4 regions of the Cobetia sp. 10Alg 146 genome follow, and region 2 is predicted to be linked to each of the others. Evidence: predicted binding sites of a transcription regulator. Region 2 holds the regulator's gene; each other region holds the start of a gene.
The links. The regulator sigma-54, encoded in region 2, starts transcription at its own class of promoters, with help from an activator protein. The targets are predictions, from matches to a motif close to TGGCACNNNNNTTGCTNT.

Region 1 (4,183 bases), on a different contig from region 2:
ACAGATAGTCCAGCAGGCCCTGGAAGAGGTCGCGGAAATAGACGTTGCGTGGCACGACCAGATCAAAGGCCTCCTCACAGACCGGCACGAAACCGAGACCGAATTCATTCGCGGCCGATAACGTCCCCGGCCCGACATCCACCTCCCCGCGCGCGACGAGTGATGCGACCTCTCGCTCCGAGTAGGCGATGGCGAGGGTGTTGAGCTGCTCCGGGCGCATCTGATGGCCGGACAGCCACTCCTGCAGGAAGCGCTGCGAACCGGCCCCCTCCTGACGCACTACCCAGCGCCGTTGAGACCCGAACAGGCCGCCGGGATTGATCGGCAGGTGGCGATCTTCCTGACGAATGATCAGCCCCTGGGTGCGCCGAGCCAGCCGGACCAATACCCACTGACGATAACCATCGTGCCCGCGGATCAAGGCCGGATGGCGAAGCGATGCTTCCTCGGCACGCCCCCAGTGGATGGCACAGACATCGGCTCGCCCCTGACTCAACAGATCCAGCCCCAGGCGTGTCCCGGTGACACTCATGCCATAGAAGGCACTGCCATCGTGCTGCTGGTTGAGTCGCATCGTCAGCGCTGCCAGCAAGGGGTCATCGCTACCGGTGATCATCAAGCGATCCGCCAGCACCCCATGATGGCTGGACTCCAGAATCCATTGCTCGACCAGGCGCCGCGGGAAAAGCCATTTGCCGGTGACCTTGGTGGCCGGCATGGTGCCCTCACTGGCCAGCTGATAGATCTTCTTTTCATTGAGGTGCAACAGTCGTGCGACCTCATGGACCGTCAGAAAGGGGTTGTCATGCATCGTCGCATCCCCGCAAACAGGCTGATTCATTGCTCGCCTCCCGGGCGAGACTTGCCAGCTTCACGAAGTTGATCACCGGCACGCAGCGGAGGGATGGCGTCCAGTATCATTCGACCGGCAGGGTCCACCACCTGGAAGTGGCTGCCCTTGGCACGTGCGATCAACAGCACCCCGAAGCGGCTGGCCAGCTCAACGCCCTTCTGGGTCACCCCGGAGCGTGAGACCAGCACCGAAATGCCCGCCTGCGCCACCTTGAGCACCATCTCCGAGGTCAGACGCCCCGTGGTATAGAAGATATTGGCACCCCGGTAATCCGTCTCGTCCTCGCGCACAGGTGAAAGCCAATTCAGGCCTGCCAGGGTATCGACGGCATTGTGGCGACCGACATCCTCGATGAATGCCAGCACCTCATCGTCCCGACACAGCGCACAGCCATGTACCGCCCCCGCCTTGCGGTAGGTGGCATTGTGGGCCGCGAGAGATGCCAGCAGCTGATACAGCACACTCTGCTGAAAGGGGCGATCATCAAGCGCCTCCAGCGTCTGACGCTCCAGCAGATTGCCAAAGACGGTTCCCTGGCCGCAGCCGGTGGTGACGGTACGTTTGCTCAGTCGCTGCTCGATATCCTCCGGCAGATGGCGCGTCACCACCGAGGCGCTTTCCACCTCCCAGTCCACTTGCAGCGCCTCCAGGTCTTCGATATCTCCCAACAGGCCCTGATTGCGCAGATAGCCCGCGACCAGCGCCTCAGGCTCGGCCCCCAGCGTCATCAGAGTGACGATCTCACGCTTGTTGAGGTAGATCGTCAGCGCGCGCTCGGCAGCGATCGACTGCGTCTGGCGCTGGCCTCGCTCATCCATCACGACGATATCCAGCGTGGTGGGCAATCGAGCATTGCTGATGACCGGAGGCATGGAGGTTTTCATGGCGTCGGGGTCTCCCTCTTCGAGCCGAATTGATGCCGGAGGGTGCCGCCACACGGCGAACCTGCCATGCAGGTTGCGGCATGCGTCGTCACCCAGCGCTCAAAGAATACCAGTCAGGCCGAGAGGCTGTCCTGATCCGGCAGCCATTGCGATCTCGCGTCATGCAATTCTCGACGCATGCGGCACGCTTCTTGCTAAAACCGGTAGAGCGTCGCATGTTCGTGAACGTACGAGCCACGACGCTGATGCAGACTCGCCTTGGACCCGATACGCCGCCGACCTCGCCTCGGGTCACCCCCTGAACAACCTCCAGAACGCCCTCAAGAGATACGCCATGACCCAGCCACCCGACCCGTTGATGGACACGGCACTCGACGCCTCACGCGAGTCATCACGACCTGACGACACTCGCTGGCTGACCGTGACACTGGCCCCCTCGCAGCAGACTCTCGGCCGCTTCACTCTCGACACCTGGGTGATTTCCCGGATCGCGCCCGCGGATCACGGCGAGACCACGCCCCGGACGCCTGATCAAGCGGCGCAACCGGAGCCTCAACGCACTCTGCCCCTGCAGCTGCATCTCACCGAGCGCACCGACTATCGTTACAACCTGCGTTGCGAACAGCCGCGCCTGTTCGTCTTGTGTGAAGAGCGTGAAGCGGATGGCATGCAGCCAAGGGTCGTCACCGCCTGCCAGGAAGTGGCCTCGCATTGGCTGGATGGCGACCAACTGGTACTGGATACCCCGATGCCTCCTGCCCTGATGGTCTGGCTGGAGGGCTATCTCGCCCGACATGGTGAGCGCATCGACGAAGGCAAGAAGAAGAAGCGCAAGGGGGCGGGGCGCGCCAGTCAGACCGACACCGTGCGCCCGAACGCCGATGCTGCCAACAAGGAAGGGCCATGAGTCACTCCGACGACCGCGACCATACCTCGCAAGGCCTGTTGTCCCGCTGGTCACGCCGCAAGCAGCACGCCGAAGCCTCACGGACGACCACGGACTCTCCCGATGCCGCCGCTGGGCTGGCGACGGTCGCACAGCCCTCCACGGCCAATGACACCGCACCCACTGAGACCGCACCCAAGGAAACAGGGGCCTGCGAGGCATCGGACGAGCCAAGCCATGCTCTGCAAAGTGAGCGGCATGACAACAAGCGGCATGGCGAAACGTCCGCTGAAGGCGGCAGTGAGACGACCGACGCCGAGGCCCTTGCACAGGAGGCAGATGAGCCCCCACCCGTCGTGGAGCTGCCAGACCCCGACACCCTGCTGCCGGATGCGGATATCAGTGCCTACATGCAGGCAGGAGTGGACCCGGCGCTGCGACAACGCGCCCTGCGCCGCATCTTCATGGGAGGCGAGCACTCCCTGCGCGATGGCCTGGACGATTACGATCAGGATTTCTCCCAGATGCGTCCGCTCGCCGCAGGTGTGGCCGAGACGCTGAGACGCTGGACCCGCGATGTCGAAGAGGGACTCGAGAAGCTGGAAGATGACGAGGCTGAGTGCGTAGCCACCAGCAACGGCTCGGAAGATCAACCGCAGGATGAGGCGCCGGAGGCTGCACCCTCAACGGATGAGCAAGGTCTCGACTCACTGGATGAGACATCACCGGATCACGGCCCACAGACCCATCGCGAGCACGCGCAGGACAAGCACAGGGATACTGATGCTGCCCTTGCGCATGACACGCATGCACGGCAAGGCGCATGGGACCAAACCAATGACGTCACGGCTGACGGACATGGGCCCACCCACAGATCGCCCCTACCACCAGAATGACACGCCTGCCCTCAGGCACTGAGACATTATGACCCAGCGCGAGCTCCGTATTCGGCATGCGGAGTCATTCCCTTGCCTCTCACATGACTTCCACTCCCATGCGAGAGGCGCACTGCCTGCAAGAATCCGCTCAACAGAGGCAGGTATCGTCTAGCAAGAGGACGGCACTGCCTCCCGATACCTGACCGTCTACGCCCGATGCTCATCGCTGGCCCTTCAGTCCCTGACTATGCTGAAGCCAGTCGCAATGATGCCGCCGTGCGGATCATCCGGATGACATCAGGCGCAAGACGTCGCTGGAAGCCCATGCACTTCCTTGAATGACCTTCGACCGCTGACCGGGCGCGAGCCTCGAGAATCAGCGGCGATCAGGAACCGTCCACCGCGCCACCTGACAGGCGCGCAGGGGCGGAGCCGCCACGACCGAAATAAGGATGAGGATGCTCAGTTCAAGTCTCGAGAACGCCCAGCGCGCGCTCAACCAGCAAGCACGCCAACGCGCCCTGGCGGCAGTGCTCGGAGCCTCCCCCGCTTCCAGCCTGCCACTGCTGGCCAGTGATTCCGGCAGCGCCCCGATCCGCTATCGCAGCCAGGGCCGCACACTGCTGATCGGCAGCGAAGCGCGCCTGCGTGCCCTGTCCAGCCTGATGCTGACACTGCCCGC
Region 2 (4,183 bases):
GCGAGATCAAGAGCATCGTGCGCCAGCTGCGTGACCGCGGCATCGGGGTGCTGATCACCGATCACAACGTGCGCGAGACACTCGACATCTGCGATACCGCCTACATCGTGGGCGATGGCCAGATCATCGCGCATGGCGACGCCGACACCATCCTCGCCAACCAGCAGGTGCGTGATGTCTACCTGGGCCATGAGTTCAAGCTCTAGCCCGAGAGTGCCGTCAGCCTGGTAAGAGCCGTCAGCCTGGTAAGAGCCGTCAGCCTGACGAGAGCCGTCCGACCTCTTCTGCTCTCACCAGCACCCTCCAGCACCCGCCACTTCCTGCTTCACTGTCGGGGCCTCGTTCCCCGCCCCCTCACGCAAGCGCCTCGACAGGCGCTTGCGTGATCTCCCCGTGAACCCTCCTGCTCTGCCACACCTCACTCGAATGCATGACGTCCATACCACCTTGGTGGCAACATGGCATGCAAGTTGCTTGAATATTCTCGACTGCCCCTTGTCAGTGCCCCGACCCACGGTATAGCGTAGATGCACGTTCCTTTGCCGTGAATGACAGACCCCATGAAACCCACCTTGCAGCTTCGACTCGGCACTTCCCTGACCATGACCCCGCAACTTCAGCAAGCGATCCAGCTGCTGCAGTTGTCGACGCTGGACCTGCGTCAGGAGATACAGCAGGCGCTTGAGTCAAACCCCATGCTGGAGCTTGACGAGGAATACGAGTCGCTGGATGTCGCGGAGACACAGGACAAGAGCGAGATCTCCACCTCCGAGACCAACAGCGAGATTCCTGAAGAATACCCTCTCGACAGTGACTGGTCGGACCTCTACCAGGATCACGCAGGCAGCCTGACCAGTTCCGGCAGCGGAAGCTCGAGCGAGGACGGGCCGGACTTCGATCGCAACACCAGTGTCGAAAGCCTGCAGGACCATCTGCGCTGGCAGCTGGCGATGACGGACCTCGATGCGCGTGAACGGCAGATGGCGGAGAGTCTGATCGATGCGGTGGATGGGGCCGGCTACCTGAGCATGAGCCTGGACGAACTGGTCGATGGCCTGCGAGGTCAGGGACTGCCCGGCCTCAAGGCGTCGGAACTCGAGCAGGTCCTGCTGCGCCTTCAGCAGTTCGATCCCACCGGTGTGTTCGCTCGAGACCTGCGCGAATGTCTGCTGCTTCAGCTGGCCCTGCTGCCGGACGATCTGCCGCTGCTGGCCCAGGCCCGCCGTCTGGTGCGGCAATTCCTCGAGGCACTGGGCAATGACGATCGCAAGCTGCTCAAGCGTCGCCTGAGCCTGGATGATGATGAGCTGGATCACGTCATTCGTCTGGTACGGGCGCTCGACCCGCGCCCGGCGTCCGCCTGGGGCGAGCCTGCCAGTGATTACGTCATCCCGGACCTGCTGGTCCGTCATACGCGTCACGGCTGGCAGGTCGAACTCAACCCGGAAGCGCTGCCCAAGCTGCGTATCCAGCCGGAATATGCCGCCCTCATCAAGCGGGCCGACAAGTCCGCGGACAACACCTTCCTCAAGGACAATCTTCAGGAAGCCCGCTGGCTGATGAAGAGCCTGTCCTCACGCAATGACACCCTGCTCAAGGTGGGCCGCGAGATCATGGCGCGCCAGATCGACTTCCTCGAGCAGGGGGAAGAAGGCATGAAGCCGCTGATCCTTGCCAACATCGCGGAAGTGGTCGAGATGCACGAATCCACCATCTCGCGGGTGACCACCCAGAAATATATCCACACCCCGAGAGGCGTGTTCGAACTCAAGTTCTTCTTCTCGAGTCAGGTGGGTGGCAGCGGCAACGGTGACGCGCACTCCAGCACCGCGATCCGTGCGCGCATTCGCAAGCTGATCTCGGAAGAACCGGCGCGCAAGCCATTGTCCGACTCACGCCTGGTGGATCTGCTGGCCAGTGATGGCATCGAGGTAGCGCGCCGGACGGTCGCCAAGTATCGCGAGGCCATGGGCATCCCCTCCTCCAGCGAGCGCAAGCGCTTGGCGTGAGTCTCGACAACGGATACCCGCAGGCCAGCGGGCTCCACACGTCGGAGCGCTGAAGCTCGCCCCCTTGCACCTGCCATCCTGGCATCATCTGCCAATCGGTCGTCTGAATACCGGTTGGCAATGCCTGTCCTTGCGACTGCGTGAGTGACTTCACGCCCCAATTGCCTATTTTTCCAGCCACTTTTCTCCAGAGTGCTTTCTTTTTCCCTCACATCCCACGGACAGATAGCCAGGGGTCGCCACCGACTCCTGCCACACGAACGTCGACGTAAATGCTGACATTGGCCACAAACGGCCGGTTTCTCGAGCCCCATTCCGTCCGTGATGCGAGGCGATGCTCATGAAGAACCTGCTGATATCCCTCGCTGGGTTGAAGACAAGCCTTGCCCCACGATGCAGCGCAGCGTTGATCTTTGTTCAAAGCTTGGGCATTGTCGGGGTAGACGCTCGGTACACCGGCACCGCCGCTCTCGCCAGCAGATGATCGCCACGAGACCATGGCCGGAGTCAGAAAGTGGCCGCGCGTTCAATCAGGGTTTGCTCGCAGTCAAAAAGGGTTACAATTCAAAGGCAACCCGCTGGATAAAGGAGCGTGTCCATGCAAGTGAATATCACCGGGCATCATGTGGAACTCACCGATCCTCTCCGCGATTATGTCAACGAGAAGCTCGCTCGCCTCGAACGGCATTACGACAACATCACCAATGTTCAGGTGACACTGTCGATCGAGAAGGAACGCCAACAGGCTGCCTGCACCCTGCACGCCGCTGGCGCCGACCTCCATGCCCTGGCAGAAGACCCCAACATGTACGCTGCCATCGACGCGCTCGCCGACAAGCTGGACCGCCAGCTGGTCAAACACAAGGAAAAGTCCCAGGCTCGCTCTCAGGGCACCGGGACCCGTTGACCTTCTGCCATGACACTTGATCAGATCCTTCCCCCCGAGCGCACGCTCTACGGCGTCCCCGGGGGGAGCAAGAAGCGGGTGCTGGAATTCTTCAGCACCTTCATTGCTCAGAACATTCCCAGCCTGGACAGCCAAGAAGTCTTCTCGCGCCTGATCGGGCGCGAGAGACTGGGTTCGACGGGCATCGGCCACGGCGTGGCCGTGCCACATGCACGCAGTCCACACTGCAAGACCCCCATCGCGGCGTTCATGAAGCTCGGTGACCCCATCGACTTTGACGCCATCGATGGCGAACCCATCGATCTGCTGTTCGTGCTGCTGGTCCCCGAGGAGGCAGATGACACCCATCTCACTCTGCTCGGCCAGGTGGCGGAACTGCTCAACTCGCCCACCAACCGGGCAGCATTGCGCCAGGCAGACAGTCAGCGAGCATTGTTCGATGCCCTGACCTCGGCCATCGCCGAATTGCCGGCGCGCTGAACCTGCAAGCCCGGACTCGCTCCGGGCTTGTCGCTGACTGGCCTCAGGCACCCTCCGCTTTCACCTCATGCTGACCTCGCCCTGGGAGAGCACTCCATGAAGATCGTGATCATCAGTGGTCGCTCCGGTTCCGGCAAATCGATTGCCCTCCAGGCGCTGGAAGACATTGGCTACTATGCCATCGACAATCTGCCCGGCATGCTGCTGGCACCATTGGTCGAGCAGCTGGAAAAGGACAGCCCCACCCGCCGGCGCATCGCGGTCTCCATTGACGCGCGCAACCTCCCCGATGCCCTGAGTCGCTTCCCCGAACTGCTCGACAGCGTTCGTCAGAGCGGCATGGATGTGCAGGTCGTCTACCTGACCACGGACTCCCGTGTCCTGCTCGAACGCTATTCCGCGACCCGCCGCCGTCATCCGCTGACCCGCGACAATGACCGCACGCTGGCCGAGGCCATCGAGATCGAGCAGCAGACACTGGCCCCGATTCGTCAGAAGGCGGATCTGGTCATCGACTCGACCAACCTCAGCGTGCATGACCTGCGCTCGCGCATCACCGAACAGGTCGCACAGCATAGCTCTCGTCATCTGACACTCACCTTCGAGTCCTTCGGCTTCAAGCATGGCGTGCCGACCGATGCCGACATGGTGTTCGATGCCCGCTGCCTGCCCAACCCCTACTGGGACATCAATCTGCGCAGCGATACCGGTCGTGATGACAGCGTGGCGGAATTCCTGCAGCGCTACCCGGACGTCAAGGCAATGCAGGATGACATCGCCGGCTGGC
Region 3 (4,183 bases), on a different contig from region 2:
CGGTATCGACGGCATCAAGAACAAGATCCACCCGGGCGATGCCATGGACAAGAACCTCTACGACCTGCCGGCCGAAGAAGCCAAGTCCATCCCGACCGTGGCCGAGAGCCTCGAACAGGCACTGACCGCGCTGGACGGCGATCGTGAGTTCCTGACCCAGGGTGGCGTCTTCACTGACGACATGATCGATGCCTACCTCGAGCTGAAGGGCGAAGACATCCAGCGCCTGCGCATGGCGACTCACCCGCTCGAATTCGACATGTACTACAGCGTCTGATCTACCGACGGCGCATGTCGCTCACGGCCCCGCCCGGAGCAGTCTGAGCGCGGGGCATGCGTGAGGCGAGACACACAGGGTCATACCGACAGGTATGGCCCTGTTCTCGTTTCTGAGACATGTGCTCCAAGAGCTGACTCCCGGCTGTCCAGGACCCGCGACCCGTCGCGGAAAGTCGCGTCGCAACAAGCAGGGCTGGTATCAACGCGGGAAGCTTTGTAACTTGGCAGCAGGATATGTCACTTCTGGCACGCTGGCTGGTAGCGTTCGAGTGAGTGACACGACTGGCAGGAGCGGATGCGCGCTTCTGGCTTCCCATGACTTCTTCAGGAATTCCCGGATGTGGCCCTTCACTTCTTCTTCGCGTGGCATTGGTTCAGTGGGTGACAGCAGGTCCTTGCCGGTCAAGGGAATGCGGCGGATGGCTCGCCTGCCGGGCATGACGACGCTCGGTCTCTGCCTGTCAGCGGTGCTGGCCCTGAGCAGCGTCTCGGCGGAGCTCGAGGCGGCTCAGGTCTACCGGCACGTGGATGCCAACGGCAACGTGGTGTTCAGTGATCAGCCGGCGGGCGGCAGCAAGGTCAAGCTGACGCCGCTGAGTGTGGTGCCTTCCACCGAGTCTGCTCCCTCGCGCGCGCCTGCTTCGCGTGGCGTGTCATCTTCCCCATCCGAGACCGCTTCCCGTAGCCGACCCTCCGCGCCTGCCGTGGATGTCAGCTTCCGTGGCTATACCCGCTTCTTCATCCAGAGCCCGAGCAATGAAGAGACGCTGCCCACGGGGCAGGCCGGCAACCTGGCGGTGCGCCTGGCCATCGAGCCGCAGCTGCGTCCCGAGCACAAGGTACGCGTGACCGTGGATGGCGCGCCGTCGCAATCGGCCATGAACAGCAGTGTCTTCATGGTGCCGGGGCTCGAGCGTGGCAAGCACGTCATCCAGGCGGAGCTGCTGGATGCCTCCGGACGAGTGCGCCAGACCACCGAGCCCCGAGTGGTCTACGTGCAACGCGCCAGCGTCAATCTCCCGCGCAATCCCAACAACCCGGCCAATGCCGGGGGTGGCTGAGAGACGGGGGTGACAGCCCTCCTGGCTTGCGAACGACACGTGACTCGCGCGCCAGGTCATCAGGCCACCTTCGGGTGGCCTTTTTTGTCGCCAGGTCTGGCAACGGTATCGCCCGCGATGCAGCAGCACGCCCGCTGATGAGCAGGTCTGCTGCATCGGGTTGGCAGTGCGATCCTTTGGTGCACCATAATGGTGCTTCAAATCGACGCCCGAAAGAGGTGCATCGGCGCGGGTGCCATGCACGCGGCATTTGCACCAGACTGGCGCGGTTATTGCAGAACAGGGAGACGTACTGCGAATGGCGGATAAAGGCATGCATCAACGACTGCTCGAACACCTGAATACTGCCGTGGTGGTGCTGGATGCACAGCTGCGCGTGGTATGGCTGAACCCGGCGGCCGAGACGCTATTGGCGGTCAGCCTGGTGCGCGTCAAGGGCAGCTCCCCTGAACATCTGACCGGGCTGGATGAAGAGCCCATCAAGGTGCTGCGCAAGGCGCTGGAAGAACAGCATCCCTATACCCAGCGTGAGGCCGAGATCGTCAATGCGGCCAACGAGCCGCTGACGGTGGACTTCACCGCGACCCCGGTCAGCGCCAATGAGCTGCTGGTGGAAATCGAGCCGCGTGATCGTCTGATGCAGATCTCCCGCGAGGAGGCGCTGATCGCTCGGCAGGAAGCCGTCAAGGTGCTGACACGCGGGCTGGCGCATGAAGTGAAGAACCCGCTTGGCGGTATCCGGGGCGCGGCCCAGTTGCTGGAGCGCGATCTGCCGGAGCCGCAGATGGTGGAGTTCACGCGCATCATCATCGAGGAGGTGGATCGCCTGCGCGATCTGGTCGATCGCATGCTGGGGCCGAATCGGCCACCGCTGCAGTCGCCGGTCAATATCCACTCGGTGACCGAGCGGGTGCGCTCCCTGCTGGCGGCGGAAGGGCATCACATCAAGCTGACGGCCGACTATGACCCGAGCCTTCCTGAAGTCATCGGCGATGAAGGCCAGTTGATCCAGGCGGTGCTCAACATCGCGCGCAACGCGACCCAGGCCCTCAATGAGCAGCCGCAGCCCGAATCAGCCGATGGCAATGAGGCGCCGTGGGAGATCACCCTGCGCACGCGGGCCCGGCGGCAGTTCACGCTGGGTCATGAGCGCCATCGTCTGGTCTGCGAGCTGGCGATCAGCGACAACGGCCCGGGCATTCCCGAGGCGCTGCGCGAGACGCTGTTCTACCCGATGGTCTCGGGGCGCGCCGAAGGCTCAGGGCTCGGGCTTTCCATCGCCCAGGGCATCCTGCACCAGCATCAGGGGTTGATCGAGTGTGACTCGCGCCCCGGCCATACCGAATTCCGACTATTAATCCCACTTGCCGGCACTTCTGGAGATCCCTCATGAGCGAGACTGCACGCGTCTGTATCGTCGATGATGACCGCGCCATCCGCTGGGTACTGGAGCGCGCTCTGGCCCAGCCTGACCTCGAGGTGGAAAGCTTCGAGCGCCCGGATCAGGCAGAAGCCAGCATCATGCGACAGTGCCCGGATGTGCTGATCACCGACATCCGCATGCCCGGTATCGATGGCCTCGATCTGATGGCACGAGTCCGCGAGCGTTATCCGGACCTGCCGGTGATCGTGATGACGGCCCATTCCGACCTCGACAGTGCCGTGGCCTCCTATCAGGGCGGTGCCTTCGAGTATCTGCCCAAGCCCTTCGATGTGGATGAGGCGCTGGCGCTGGTGCGGCGCGCCGTGGCGCACGCGCGGGAATCCATGGCCCCCGCGGTGGTGCCGGAAGGATTGACCAAGGAGATCATCGGGGAAGCGCCAGCGATGCAGGAGGTCTTTCGGGCCATCGGTCGCCTGTCCCAGTCGCACATCACCGTACTGATCAACGGCGAATCCGGGACCGGCAAGGAGCGTGTCGCCCAGGCGCTGCATCAGCATTCGCCCCGCAAGGCCAAGCCGTTCATCGCGTTGAACATGGCGGCGATCCCCAAGGACCTGATGGAGTCAGAGCTCTTCGGCCACGAGAAGGGTGCCTTCACCGGTGCCACCGCTCTGCGTCGCGGACGCTTCGAGCAGGCCGATGGTGGCACTCTGTTCCTAGACGAGATCGGCGACATGCCGGCGGAAACCCAGACACGTCTGTTGCGGGTGCTGGCGGATGGCGAGTTCTACCGCGTGGGGGGCATCACGCCGGTCAAGGTGGATGTGCGTATCATCGCCGCGACCCACCAGCACCTGGAGGCGTTGGTGGAGGATGGTCGTTTCCGCGAGGATCTCTTCCACCGCCTCAACGTGATCCGCGTCCACCTGCCGCGGCTGTCAGAGCGCCGTGAGGACATCCCGCGCCTGATGCAGCACTTCCTCGCCGAAGCCGCACGCGAGCTGGCCACGGACCCCAAGGTGCTCACCGAGGCGGCCGAGAAGCACCTCACGCGTTTCGACTGGCCGGGCAACGTGCGCCAGCTGGAGAACACCTGTCGCTGGCTGACGGTGATGGCCTCGGGCCGCGAGGTGATGGTCGAGGATCTGCCGCCGGAACTGCGTGACGTCAGTGGCACCGAGGCCGCGTCCGGGGACTGGCGTGGTGCCTTCCGTGAGTGGGCGGACCGCGCGCTCGCCGCCGGCCACACCCATCTGCTGGAAGAGGCGGTGCCCGACTTCGAGCGCATCCTGATCGAGACGGCGCTCAAGCATACCGGCGGTCGCAAGGGCGAAGCCGCCGAGTTGCTGGGCTGGGGACGCAACACGCTGACGCGCAAGCTCAAGGTGCTGTTGCCGGCACTGGCCGAGGATTGAGCCGCCCCGGCGCCAGACAGTCTCGAGCGCCCTTATCATCAGGC
Region 4 (4,183 bases), on a different contig from region 2:
CACGGGAAGTTGGCCGCATAGCGATGGAAGATGGTCCAGCCGGGATTTTCCCGCTGGAACGCCTCCACCGACTGCTCGACATCCACGTCGCGCAGTCCACGCGCCACCACCGAAAGCGGCACTTCCTGCATGCCTTCATCATGCAGCCACTGCGCGGCCTGCTCACGGTTGCCCGGGCGGTCCAGCCAGGCACAGGCCTTGAGCAGCGCGCGAATCAGCGCCTGATGCGCCAGCGGGTGCTGCTCCGCCCAGTCCTCGCGCACGCCCAGCACCTTTTCCTGCCCGAAGCGCCAGATATCATGACTGCCCGCCACCACCTGCCCCATGCCCTGCACGGCGGCCAGACTGTTCCAGGGTTCTCCGACACAGAAGCCGTCCAGCGCGCCACTTGCCAGCTGCGCGGCCATCAACGGCGGGGCCACCGCACGCATCTCGATGTCGCGATTCGGGTCGATCCCGCCGGCCGCCAGCCAGTAACGCAACAGATAGCGGTGCGAGGAGAAGGGATGCACGCTGGCAAGCTTGAGCGCCGCCTCCCCACGCTGGCGGCGCGCCTGCACGTGCGCCGCCAGCGCCCGAGACACCGCCAGCGGAGAGCCCAGGTCATGCCCCTCCTCGGCCAGCGCTGCCATCAGGGCCCGCGACAGGGTGATGGAGTTGCCGCCCAGATTGAGCGTCATCGCGCTGATCACCGGTGTGGCGCGGCCATCCAGCCCCAGGGTCGAGGTCAGCGGCATCAGCGCCAGCATCTGCGCGCCCTGCAACACGCCGGTCTGCAGGTCATCGCGCAGTGCCGCCCACGACGGCTGCCACTTGAGCGTCACGGCCAGCCCCTCCTCACGGAAGAACCCCTGACGCTCCGCCACCACCAGAGGTGCCGCGTCATTGAGCGGCATCAACCCCAGCGTCAACTGATGGCCATTGAGAAGAGAATCACTGAGCATCACATCCACCTTTTGAACGATCGAAAGAGAAGGACATCACGAGACTCGGCTCAGTGCCGACGCGACGCCTTGAGCAGCTCATCGGCCAGCTCGTGCAATGCCAGACGCCGATTCATCGCGGTCTTGCGCAGATATTGGTAGGCCGCATCCTCCCCCAGTCCGCGACTCTCCATCACCAGCGCCTTGGCGCGATCCACGCTGCGCCGCTGTATCAGAGTGGTCTGGGTGCGATTGAGTTCGCCCTTGAGGGCACGGTGAGCCTCGAAGCTGGTGATGGCCACCTCGACCATGCTGCGCACCATCGCCGGCATGACGTGATCCACCACGTAGGCGGACACGCCGGCGCCAGCCGCCTGGCGCACCATATCCGGCGCGTCCTCACTGGCCAGCATGATCATCGGCTTGGGATAGTGACGCCCCAGCTGGCCGAGGTGCTCGAGGGTGTCACGGCTGGGCAGGTCGGCGTCGATGATCACGGCATCCGGCTGATGGTGCTGCACCAGCGCATGCAGGTCCTCGTGTTCATCGACCCGCAGCGCCACCTCGAAGCCGGCGCTCAACAGCGCCTGCTCCAGAGCGGCGGAACGCTCGCTGCGCACATCGACGATCAACACGGTCACGGGCATATCAGGCTTCCTTGGCAGTGTGTCAGGCGGTGGTGCCGGGGTGTCAGGCGACGCCTCGAGCGATCAGGCACCGACGTCCGAGATCAAGGACGACGGCGTCTTCGCAAGCGGGAGTCAGGATGGCGTCACGCCTCTGACACTGCAGGATTCATGCCACAAACTGGTGCAGCGCTGGACAGAAAGGCCTTCCGCAGTGCGCAAGGGCGCGCCCGGCTGCACAGCAATGATGCATGGCGTGATCTGGCGATCTCTCGCCCGCCACGTGCGCCAGACTGGATCATCCTCACCCCGCCGCGCACCGCCACTGGGCATCGCCCTGCTTACTCCCCACTGCTGTCTTGCCCGACATGATGATTCCAAGCCCTTGATATGACGGGGGTTGGACGCACAACACCCCCGCAAGTGGCGCGCTACTTGCTTTGAGTCAGGCAATGGCAGACAAGCGTGCCATGCATCATCCATGACGTGGACCAGGCTCCCAGGAGTACGAGTGCGTCGAACCAGGCCCCTCAATGACGAGGCGCCCCGCTGTCGTTCACAGCTGTTCGACCACCCGTCGTGCGCCGAGACCCTGGCGTCCGGCACCGACGCTGTACCAGGAGCCCACTCATGGATATTCGCAACAAGGCCAGCCGTATCCGGCTGTTCAGCTTCAATACCCCGCAGATGCGCGCCTTCCACATGTCGTGGTTCGCCTTCCACGTCTGCTTCTTCGGCTGGTTCGGCATCGCGCCCTTGATGGCCGTGGTGCGCGATGACCTCGGCCTGACCAAGACCCAGATCGGCAACACCATCATCGCCTCCGTCGCCATCACGGTGATCGTGCGACTTGCCATCGGCGTGCTGTGTGATCGCATCGGGCCACGCAAGGCCTACACCTGGCTGCTGTGCCTCGGCTCTCTGCCGGTGATGTGCATCGGCTTCGCCGACAGCTTCGAATCCTTCTTCCTCGCCCGTCTGGCCATCGGTGCCATCGGCGCGTCCTTCGTCATCACCCAGTACCATACCTCCGTGATGTTCGGCCCCAACGTGGTCGGCACCGCCAATGCCACCACCGCCGGCTGGGGCAACCTGGGCGGCGGCACCACCCAGATGCTGATGCCGCTGGTGATGGCCGGCCTTCTGATGCTGGGCGTCGAGCAGACCCTGGGCTGGCGTCTGGCGATGGTCGTGCCAGGCATCGTGCTGTTCCTCACCGGGATCGCCTACTACTTCTTCACCCAGGATGCGCCGGACGGCAACTTCAGCGAGCTGCGTGAGCGTGGTGAGCTGCCGAAAGCCGAGAAGGAATACAGCATGCGCGCCACCTTCGGCGCGGCGGCTCGCGACATCCGTGTCTGGGCCCTGTTCCTCGTCTACGGCGCCTGCTTCGGGGTCGAGCTGACCATCAACAACGTCGCCGCCATCTACTTCTTCGATCACTTCGATCTCGATCTCGCCACCGCCGGCCTCATCGCGGGCCTGTTCGGCCTGATGAACCTGTTCGCGCGCACCCTGGGCGGCGTGTTCTCCGACCTGTTCGCCCGTCAGTCCGGCCTCAAGGGTCGCGTGCGCTGGCTGTTCATCGCGCTGCTGTGTGAAGGCGTGGCGCTGGTCGGCTTCGCCCAGATGGAAACCCTCGCGGTAGCCATCGGCATCATGCTGGTGTTCAGCCTGTTCGTGCAGATGGCGGAAGGCGCCACCTTCGGGATCGTGCCCTTCGTCAATCGCAAGGCACTGGGCGCGGTGGCCGGTATCGTCGGCGCGGGTGGCAACGCGGGGGCTGTCGCCGCGGGCTTCCTGTTCCGCAGTGAAGAACTGACCTACCAGGAAGGCCTGATGTATCTGGGCATGGGCGTGATCGTGATCTCGCTGTTCGCCCTGCTGGTGCGCTTCAGCGCCGCCACCGAGGCCGAGGAAGGCCGCGCCTATGACGCCGCCGTCGCGGAACGCAAGCAGCAGAGCGACCAGCAGCCCGTGTCTGTCTGAGCCTGTCTCTTCCTGAGACTTTCTCAAACCTCTGATACATGCAGCCCTGATACACGGAGCCCTGATATACGAAGCCCTGACATGCAAAGGCCCCGCCTCATGAGAGGCGGGGCCTTTGTGCATTCACACCTAGCGGTTCGCCGTGCTCGCAGGCGAGTCACGGCCAGCCATCAGCTGTCGGTGGCGTTCTCGACGCTGTCACCGGCGTCTTCCACGGCGTTGTCCATCTTCTCGCCAGCCTTCTCCATCGGGCCCTCGTCCTCGCAACCGGCGAGTGACAGGCCACCGAGACCCAGCATGGCAATCATCAGCGAACTACCCAGAGTCTTGAGCTTCATGATGTCTCTCCTTGAATCATCGGTCGGGATAACGCCCCGGCCTGCACACCAGTACAGACAACAGCGCGGGGATACACAGGACATGGAGCGGGTGTCGCGCGGTTTCAAGGGTGGCGCAACGCCGAGTTGCAAGGGGATGACCGAGTGACGAGGCACACCCCACAGGGCAAGCCCCTTCGAGGAGCCCGGCTCAGAGTGCGAATCTGCGCTCGAGCCAGAGGCCCAGGTCAGAGGCCCAGGTCAGAGAAACCATGGTCGAAGAGCACCTCGCCTCCCAGCCCCGCCAGATAGTCCGGCACCAGCTCGA

Region 1: the regulator sigma-54 is predicted to act here: its motif matches at 1,918-1,935, upstream of QD172_RS00065 (DUF3305 domain-containing protein).
Region 3: the regulator sigma-54 is predicted to act here: its motif matches at 1,602-1,619, upstream of glnL (nitrogen regulation protein NR(II)).
Region 4: the regulator sigma-54 is predicted to act here: its motif matches at 1,974-1,991, upstream of QD172_RS12750 (NarK family nitrate/nitrite MFS transporter).

What each region holds. Positions count from the first base shown of each region.
Region 1 is NZ_JARWKT010000001.1:19,509-23,691, reverse strand. Features, by position in the region: gene QD172_RS00075 (helix-turn-helix transcriptional regulator) at 1-841, opposite strand, end outside; gene QD172_RS00070 (formate dehydrogenase accessory sulfurtransferase FdhD) at 838-1,725, opposite strand; gene QD172_RS00065 (DUF3305 domain-containing protein) at 2,072-2,644, shown strand; gene QD172_RS00060 (DUF3306 domain-containing protein) at 2,641-3,519, shown strand; gene QD172_RS00055 (4Fe-4S dicluster domain-containing protein) at 3,960-4,183, shown strand, end outside.
Region 2 is NZ_JARWKT010000002.1:571,275-575,457, forward strand. Features, by position in the region: gene lptB (LPS export ABC transporter ATP-binding protein) at 1-206, shown strand, start outside; gene QD172_RS05460 (RNA polymerase factor sigma-54) at 561-2,009, shown strand; gene raiA (ribosome-associated translation inhibitor RaiA) at 2,608-2,916, shown strand; gene QD172_RS05470 (PTS sugar transporter subunit IIA) at 2,926-3,396, shown strand; gene rapZ (RNase adapter RapZ) at 3,493-4,183, shown strand, end outside.
Region 3 is NZ_JARWKT010000005.1:40,197-44,379, reverse strand. Features, by position in the region: gene glnA (glutamate--ammonia ligase) at 1-277, shown strand, start outside; gene QD172_RS10225 (DUF4124 domain-containing protein) at 699-1,340, shown strand; gene glnL (nitrogen regulation protein NR(II)) at 1,654-2,733, shown strand; gene ntrC (nitrogen regulation protein NR(I)) at 2,730-4,139, shown strand.
Region 4 is NZ_JARWKT010000006.1:251,519-255,701, reverse strand. Features, by position in the region: gene QD172_RS12760 (CmpA/NrtA family ABC transporter substrate-binding protein) at 1-944, opposite strand, end outside; gene QD172_RS12755 (ANTAR domain-containing protein) at 995-1,570, opposite strand; gene QD172_RS12750 (NarK family nitrate/nitrite MFS transporter) at 2,180-3,538, shown strand; gene QD172_RS12745 (hypothetical protein) at 3,709-3,876, opposite strand; gene QD172_RS12740 (N-acetyltransferase) at 4,104-4,183, opposite strand, start outside.